One region of the Peribacillus sp. 05N428 genome, then DNA from elsewhere that is predicted to be linked to it. Evidence: riboswitches for the same ligand, from Rfam matches in the RefSeq annotation. Region 1 holds a riboswitch; the other holds the start of a gene.

Region 1 (4,418 bases):
AACCTTTGCATGTGTGTAGCTTTGAAGGATGATGTGTATTTTAGGCCATATCCAAATAAGCGATCCATTCCTATATGTGCGGTCCAAATTAAACCAATCATCATCCATGCATCCGACTTTAGGAATATGGCTAACAAAATCATGAAGATGGAAACGATATAAGTATGGAATGCGTTATAAACCTTTGCTCCAATCCGATCATCGATCAGATAGGCCAGCATGGAAACATCAGGGGACAAAATCAACAAAAGGAAAATCCACCAGCTGAATTCATATAACGAATAGATATAAATCACCGCTAAAAGGACCATAAGTCCTTCAATATGAAGGAATTTCTTCACCATTTCATAACCTCCAAAGTTTAATTGACCATTGGTCAATAGTGTCCGAAAAAATTATATGATGTTCTTGGTGATATTTTTTACATGAAAATAGGCTAAACCTTTTACATCTTGATAAGATAGCTCAGAATTAATATAAAAAGTTATGAATCCGTGAAGAGAAAGAAAAATCGACCAAATGGATGCAGGATTCAGTTTGTTGTCCGTTAGATCCGTCAAGGACTGGATTAGCTTTTCGTATGTTTTATTAGAATCGAATTGAAGTAACTGCTGAATTTCTTTTTCCTTCGATAAAAACATGATGGAATAATGATTCTGTTGGGTTAAACCAAACTCCAAGAAGCACAATAAAATCTTTTCCATTTTTACAGAAGGGTCATTTTCCGACAGGATGATATCATCGATTAAAGAATTTAAAACGGAAAAATCCGTTTTCACTAAACTATAAAATATTTCCGCCTTGTTTTTAAAATGATAATAAATGGCTCCATGACTGCAATCCAATGATTTAGCCAATTGCCTCATCGAGACATTCGAATACCCTAACGCTGCAAAAAGGTTTCTAGCTTCATTCAAAACCATGTCCCTGGATAATTCTTGACCTGCCGATTTCCTTGGCGACATCTTGTCACCTCCTTATTAATTGACCACTGGTTAATTAGGATGATAGCTCACGGATTTTCAAATGTCAATTATTAGGTCGATTGATAAAGTACTGTTTTTTAAGTGGGATTTTGCCATTTGTTTCACCAGTGTTGCAAAGGATAAACCCCCAGTTTATTGAGGGTTTATGCAATTTATTAAAAAACTAATGATGCTCTCAAAGTAGTAACGCCATTTTCTAAATAACCCTTTAAACAGGTTAATGTATATACCCAACCTTCTTTTTGTCCGATCATTTTGTTTATTATTTCAGGGTCGTCTTCACTCAATCCAGATTCGTTCACTTCAATGATCGTACTCGTTTTATCCAACTCTTTTAGTGTAATGGTAACAATCGTTTCTTGATCATTTCCGCCCCATGCAAACACGATTTTCCTATTTTCCTCTACTTCCAATACATGAATGACCACTTCAGCATCGTATTCGTTGTATCTCAATGTAGGCGTCCTGCCTTTTTCCCATCTTTCCGAACTTGATGAGAACCAGAAATTCCCGATTTTTTCAGGATTCACAATGGCTTCAAACACTTCATTAGCTGGCTTGATTATCTTAAATTTCGTGATTATTTGGGTATCCATTATTAACTCAACTCTCTTTCAATGTGTTTTTGTAGTTTCCGTTTAATTATCCCAGTCTACTGATATGGGCGGGAGGGTCCGTCCAGTTTCAAGCAAGCTCTTCAGGTTACTTAAAAGGGCTGGCCATCCATTATTCAAGCCTTCAAAGGTATTGTCATCATATACGAAATCCGTCTCCAATAGCTCCTCATGCCTAAGAATTAACTTCACAGTCGAATCGTCCATTTTCTGTAATTCAAAAGTGACCCGTGTAGGCTGCTCGCGAGGTGTTTCGTCTCCTGCCATGATCCATGTAAACGAGAGCAGGTGCAACGGCTCGCATTTAAGTACATGCCCATGATCGGTAATCCGCCCATCTTTCAGCAAATATTTAACGGCTGACCCTTCTTGCCAGTCAGACTGTACTTGTAATCCGAAGTGGTATTTCTTCGTGACTTCACCACTCGTCAAGGCTTCCCAAAGCTTCTCTGGTGTGGTTGCGATATAAATAGGATAGACAAACGTAGTTTTTTTCATCATTCTTATTCTCCTCGCCAAATAAAGTACATGACTCTATCTTTGATTTTCGGCTTTTGTATACAGACGGTCAAGCAGTTTTATGCGACAGAAATCGGCAAAAGGGGGAAACAGGGCCATTGAAGTAAATGGCTAAATCAATCGGTATCAGCGAATACATACTAAAATCGACGGTATGGAAACTTCTTGATTTCCAACCGCTTTCAAGCTACGATGAATAAGGAAAATGATATTCCGCCCGGGCGGAAGAGGTTCTAGCTACCCTCTCAAAAAAACTAAGGAGAACAGGGCTCTTTCTTAGGGTGCTGTTTTTTCTGTATAAGGAGAATTAAGAAATGTTAAGAATTTTATTGTATTTAGTATCCATCATCACGGCGAATGTGGTTACAGCAGCTTTTGCGCCATTACATTTTGGCATGTTCATCATCCCGATGGGGACATTGCTCATCGGGGGAACCTTCATCTTCCGAGATCTGGTCCAGAATAAATTCGGCCGCGCGAAGACCTATATATGCATCGTCACTGCACTTATTTTATCTGCATGTGTATCATTTTTATTAGGAGATACGTTACTGATTGTGTTTGCTTCCGCATTATCCTTCGTGGTCGCAGAAACAGCGGATACGGAAATTTATACCCGTTTAAAGCTCCCGATGAGTTGGAGGGTGTTTTACAGCGGGATCGTTGGAGGATTTTTCGATTCAGTGATATTTGTCGTGATTGGCCTAAGTCCTCTGGGTGCCAATATATTGCCATGGGAAGCAGTACCAGCTGCGGTCATCGGCCAAATCATCGTTAAAACGATCATTCAGTCCATTGGTGCCGTATTGTTGGGACGAATCAACGTAGAACTGGAGAAACGTGTAGTCTCCAGTTAAATGCTAGGAGGGATGCACTCGATGGATGGAACCAAAAAAGAAGAAGAAAAATGCTATTGCCTCGAGGCCTTTCGTGAAAAATATGGCCCGCATGTTCAAGGGGAATGCATGAAGCTCTCCTGCGCCAATTATCGCAAGCATAAAGGAATAGACAAAAAAAGGACCTGATTAGGTCCTTTTTTTGCGTGATTGAAGTAACTCACAAGTAAACAGCGCAAACTAAGTGTGCAGTACGAATTCACGAGTAAAAGTGCGAAACTCACGAGTAAAACAGCAAAACTCACGAGTAAAAGTGCGAAATTCACGAGTAAACGTGAAAAACTCACGAGTAAACAGTCCAAACTCACGAGTAAACGTGAAAAACTCACGATTAAATAGTGCAAACTAAGTGTGCAGTACGAATTCACGAGTAAAAGTGCGAAATTCACGAGTAAACAGTCCAAACTCACGAGTAAACAGTGCGAAACTAAGTGTTTCGCACGAATTCACGAGTAAAACAGTAAAAAAAGCTCCCTGGGCCGTTCCATTAATGGGTGCAGGAAGCTTTTTATTTGGACTAGAAATGCTCTGCGCTTTTTCGAACTAATTTTTCCAGGAAGAAAAAGCATTCGCGTTTCCGCTCAAGTTCGGTTTGTCCATTTTCGGTGACATGATAATATTTCCTGCGGCCTGATTCGGACTCTTTCCAATGTCCTTTTATGAATTCTTTTTTTTCTAATCGTTTAAGGGCAGGGTAGAGGGTGCCTTCACTTATTTCATAGTTGCCCTTGCTCATTTGCTTCAGGATTTTGGTTATTTCATAGCCGTATAGCTTTTTTTGTGAAAGAAGTGAAAGCAAAAGGAGGTCAATGCTTCCCTTCATTAATTCTTTATCCATATAAAATCTCCTCCTTTTCATTTTTAAAGTGTAATACGTTGTACATCGTATCACAAGGTGCATTTTACTTTTCTTAAAAAAAATGGTTAAATGACGATTGCTAAATAAATTTAATCATAGTAAAATGTGCTTCGGAACGGATGAGTTGTGAAGAGTGTGGTAAGGATACTATATACATGATTTAATGGTTTTAATGAAAATACGGAATAGGATAGAAGAATCACTACTCAAGGGGTATTAATTGATTTTTTTTCGAAAATCATTTAGATTCTATTTATCAACAAGAGCAAAGAAAGAAGGTCCTAGATAGATGAAAGTGAAAGCACCTGAGTCATTCACATATATAGGTGGAAAGAGAGCAGTTCTTCTGCTTCACGGGTTTACCGGAAGTACAGGAGATATGAAGAAGTTAGGGAAGTACTTAAATGATCTCGACTATACTTGCCACGGACCTCTTTATAGTGGGCACGGAGTATCAGCCGAGGAACTTGCTAAAACTGGTCCAAAGGAATGGTGGGGAGATGTAGTTAATGGCTATAATTTCCTAAAAGGAGAAGGCTATGAG
Region 2 (4,418 bases), on a different contig from region 1:
TGGCCAACGTTGACGTCTTTCATAAATATGGACGTGACATATTACGGAGTGAGCCCGATGGGATTAAAGAAAATAACCTGGATCAACTGCCGGAGTTTTGAGTTTTTCGGGGAGACTGCCTGATATGGGCAGTTTTTTTCTATCTGGATGCGCAAAAAAAAGAACCAGCATGATTAGCCGGATCTTATTTTTCATAAGGATAGGATTCAGAGATTTCGAGCAGTCGGCCGCAGGACTCGACAACCTCGATGATTTCCATCCATGACATGTCCAGACCCAGTTCATTAGCATGGGAAATCTTATCCCGTAATTTTCGGATGGCATTCGCATCCTTCTTCCCTTTACTTTTCGAAGGGATTTGGAAGAAGTGCCTCAATTCTTTATCTTTATGTATAATATCGAATTTATCACTGATTTGCAGGCACTCTATTATATTGATATCCTCATTTTTATCGATTCTCCTTTTATATAATTCAGTTGCCTTTTCTAAACGGTCTTCGCTGATCATTGGATACCAGCTGCCATCGCCGAATCTATCCAGGATGATATCGCTCATCCTCATTTCCAATAAGGTAATATATCCGAATATCAGCATCCTGATCGGAGGCTTTTGGAGGTCGGCATGGGTAATCAACATTTTAATTGAATTATTCTCTAATACGAACACCCTTGTCTTATTCTTAAAAATATGGAGAAGCTGGATCAAAGGGGTTGAATTCGAAACCATTTCCCTTGGTGAGAAGTTTCTCATATATTCAGAAATACTTCCTTCACCTAGTTCTTGCCTTTCGATATATCCGATGATTTCCCCTTGATCTTGGACTGCCAATATATCAAAATTCTTTTTTTTCATTGCTTTCTGGATATCCAGCGCCAGATCGTTTTTATGGCAAAACTCAAGCTCCTGGGCAATGCTCTTAACCGTTATATTTTCTTCATAAAGAGTTTTAAGACTCAGATAGCTGCTATTGCTTTTTCTTTCGCTTCCATTTAACATCTTTCACCCTCCGATCAGGAACACTTTCTGCCCGTTTTCCGCTTTAATAAAAGAAATGCATGAGGCCCCCGCAAATAAAGTTCACTGTAGTGGATTCCATCCCATTTCAAATGCCATCAACTGCATTTCCTGCCGCCGTATCCACATTCCGCTTTTCTTCCCACCCCTTACAAACATCTACCCAATCCTTGGCACCTGAATATTCAAACAATTCAGCGAGTGTAAGTTCTATTGCAGAGTTTGAACTGCCGCAAGCCGGAAACAATGACTCGAAGCGTTTCATCGATACATCAAGAAAAACAGCTAAATCGTTTGCCAGGCCAAACGGGCAAACGCCTCCGATTGCATGGCCGGTCTGTGCAAGCACTTCATCAGGTGAAAGCATTCGTGCCTTGAAACCGAACGTCTGACGAAATTTCTTATTATCCACTTTCGCGTCCCCTGCGGCAACGACCAAAATCGCGTGTTCACCTTCCCCTTTAAAGGAAAGGGTCTTGGCAATCCGCGCTGGGATAACACCGATGGTTTCCGCTGCCTCAATCACCGTTGCACTAGATGTTTCGAACTCCTTTACGTCGCCTTCCCGATTCCATTGTTTAAAATGGCTTTTGACACTTTCGATCGACATATTAATATTCACTCCTTTTTATGTACATATTGAAATAATATCATCCTTCATTGCAATAATTCAAAATCCAATTGTGCTGCTTCATCTGATTGGAAACCTATAAATTAAAACCATTCTTTACAAATTGACGAAACAAGCTTACATGGGATACTATTAATCATCGGGTAAACGCCTGCACGTGGTTCGTAACCATCCCACGATAAAAAACTAGGGAGAGAGTAAAATGAATGTTCGTACACTCGTGATAAACGGGTTATTGGCTGCCTTGTATGTGGCGGTCTCATTGGTGTTTAAACCAATAGCTTTTGAGATGTTCCAATTCCGTGTACCGGAAATGTTGAATCATCTGATTGTATTCAATAAAAAATATATCTACGGTATCGTTGGAGGAGTCTTCATATCGAATCTGCTCTTTTCGCCGATGGTGCCATATGATTTGATTTTTGGGGTGGGGCAATCCCTGCTCGCCTTATTGCTTGTCATTTATGTTTCTCGTTTCATAAAAGGCATTAAAGGACGTATGATCGCTACGATTATCTTTTTCACGTTCACAATGTTTTTAATTGCAATTGAACTGAACCTTGCCTTTGGCTTGCCATTCTGGCTAAGCTGGATGACTACAGCTGTCGGTGAGTTCGTTGTCCTTTTGATTGGAGCGCCAATCATTTATGGAATGAACAAAAGAATTCAGTTTGAAAAGTGGCTTTAAAAGGAATCTTCGCGCCGTTAAGCCACTATAATGGAAAAGAGCTGTCTGCATGATGCGGCAGCTCTTTTTTTTCACCATTGAACTCGAAAATGATAAACTATTAGTAAGAATGGTGGTGGCCCTTTGAAAAAAGTCCTGACCATAATCGGTCTACTTGTAATCGCAATTTTTATATACTCTAATGCAGAACTGTTCACTTTGGTTTGGAAAAGTGATTTGGATTCTGTTATTGGCATATTGAAGGAAAATCTTTTGCTTACATTTATTGTGACATTCGTATTGATGTTTGTACAAAATTCTTTTACAATCATCCCCTTAATTTTGCTCCTGACCATCAATGTCACGATATTCGGATTCATATATGGCTATCTATGGAGTTGGTTTACAAGTGTTGTTGCCTCAGGATTCATTTTTTATGCAGCCAGAAACTGGTTTCAGGAGCTTCTTTTAAAGAAGATTGGTGAAAAATGGCAAGAATCTGTAGTGGAGCATGGCTTCATGTACGTGTTTACAGGCAGGATTTTCCCGCTTATCCCAACAAGCTTAATTAACTTGGCAGCTGGAGTCAGCACCATCACTTTCAAAGACTTTTTATTGGCGACGGCACTTGGCAACCTTATATACTTTTTCTTCCTATCACTGATTCCCTATGGACTGCTATCTGTTGAAATGAACCAATATACGCTAGCTGCGCTTGCACTCCTCTTCTTACTATTCTTCATGATCTATAAGCGTGCAAAAAAGAAGAAGAAACTAACCCTCTTCAGAAAAAACAGGTGACCACATTGGCCCCTGTTTTTTTATTTAGAGATTCTGCATATATTTTTTTCCGATAGTTTGTTAAAATGTGTATGTAATTTTACCTTTGAAATGTCTTAAAATCAGGGAGAATCTCCATGTCCAAACGCTCCATCTTAGCAATATATATCCTATCCGGGATTCTTACATTAGTCGTATTCGACTATTTTTTAACTACAAATATCCATAATAAAGAAGTCTTCATTCAACTCCAAAGGGCGGAAGGCATTGTTTTCCTTTTATCAATAGGCTTAATTCTATATCTTTATTTAGCTAAAAAAGAAGAATTCAAACGATTAAAAGAAGCGGAACAACGTCGGCGCACACTCATCAATTCAATGGTGGATTTCGTTAATTTCAAGGATGGGGATGGCCGATGGCTTGAATCCAATACCTTCGGGCTGCAATTATTTCAATTGGAGCATGTAGATTATAAGGGAAAAAGAGATAGCGAGCTCGCGGAATACTCCGAATTTTATAAAGAATCTTTGATCTACTGTGAAGTTTCCGATGAAGAAACGTGGGTAAAGGGGGAAATTACTAGGTGCGAGGAAATCATCCCTCTTCCCGATGGCAATCACAAGACCTTTGATACGATTAAAGTTCCCCTGTTCAATGAAGATGGTTCTCGTAAAGGCTTAGTCGTCATTGGCAGGGATATATCTGAAAGAGTTGTCGCGGAGAATCAATTATTCGATAGCGAACAACGCTATAAATCATTGTTTGAACACAACCCTTATCCGATGCTGATGCTTGATTTAAATGGAATGATCACGACCGTGAATCCAAGGTTTGAAACGGTAACAGGCTTTCAACAGGAAGAAATACATGGCGCCTCATTCATTAATTTGAATTTTTCAGCAGAAGACGCGGAATTGATCCGTACATCATGCCAATATGTCATGGAAAACCAAAAGGGGATCAAAAAAGGGAAAGATATAGAATTCCTGACGAAGTACGGGAAGTCCATCTTACTTTCTTGTACGTTTGTCCCGATGATGGTTGGCGAGGATTTAGTCGGAATCATTACTTATGCTAAAGAAGTCACTCAAATTCGAGAAACCGAAGCACGCTTAAGAAGAACCGAAAAATTATCGATAGTCGGCGAACTTGCCGCAAGTGTAGCCCACGAGGTACGAAATCCGCTGACTTCTTTAAAAGGTTTCGTCCAGCTGCTTAAAAAGAGCGACCATCCCTATGAACATTACTACACGATCATGTTAAGTGAATTGGACCGGATCAATCTTATTGTAAGCGAGTTACTCGTTCTGGCAAAACCACAGGAA

Evidence for each region. Region 1 has a riboswitch for preQ1 ahead of AC1DIV_RS03445 (VUT family protein). Riboswitches for the same ligand answer to the same signal wherever they lie in the genome.
Region 2: linked by a shared signal. The riboswitch ahead of AC1DIV_RS11920 (QueT transporter family protein) and the one ahead of AC1DIV_RS03445 (VUT family protein) in region 1 are both predicted to bind preQ1.

What each region holds. Positions count from the first base shown of each region.
Region 1 covers NZ_JBFTMS010000003.1:29,031-33,448, forward strand. The annotation lists gene AC1DIV_RS03425 (DUF4260 domain-containing protein) at 1-344, opposite strand, end outside; gene AC1DIV_RS03430 (TetR/AcrR family transcriptional regulator) at 396-965, opposite strand; gene AC1DIV_RS03435 (SRPBCC family protein) at 1,142-1,582, opposite strand; gene AC1DIV_RS03440 (SRPBCC family protein) at 1,625-2,101, opposite strand; PreQ1 riboswitch class I at 2,341-2,383, shown strand; gene AC1DIV_RS03445 (VUT family protein) at 2,434-2,976, shown strand; gene AC1DIV_RS03450 (hypothetical protein) at 2,998-3,144, shown strand; gene AC1DIV_RS03455 (PadR family transcriptional regulator) at 3,533-3,853, opposite strand; gene AC1DIV_RS03460 (alpha/beta hydrolase) at 4,164-4,418, shown strand, end outside.
Region 2 covers NZ_JBFTMS010000010.1:50,918-55,335, reverse strand. The annotation lists gene AC1DIV_RS11935 (DUF3892 domain-containing protein) at 1-101, shown strand, start outside; gene AC1DIV_RS11930 (CBS domain-containing protein) at 185-997, opposite strand; gene AC1DIV_RS11925 (YbaK/EbsC family protein) at 1,104-1,625, opposite strand; PreQ1 riboswitch class I at 1,798-1,842, shown strand; gene AC1DIV_RS11920 (QueT transporter family protein) at 1,849-2,334, shown strand; gene AC1DIV_RS11915 (TVP38/TMEM64 family protein) at 2,458-3,114, shown strand; gene AC1DIV_RS11910 (PAS domain-containing sensor histidine kinase) at 3,231-4,418, shown strand, end outside.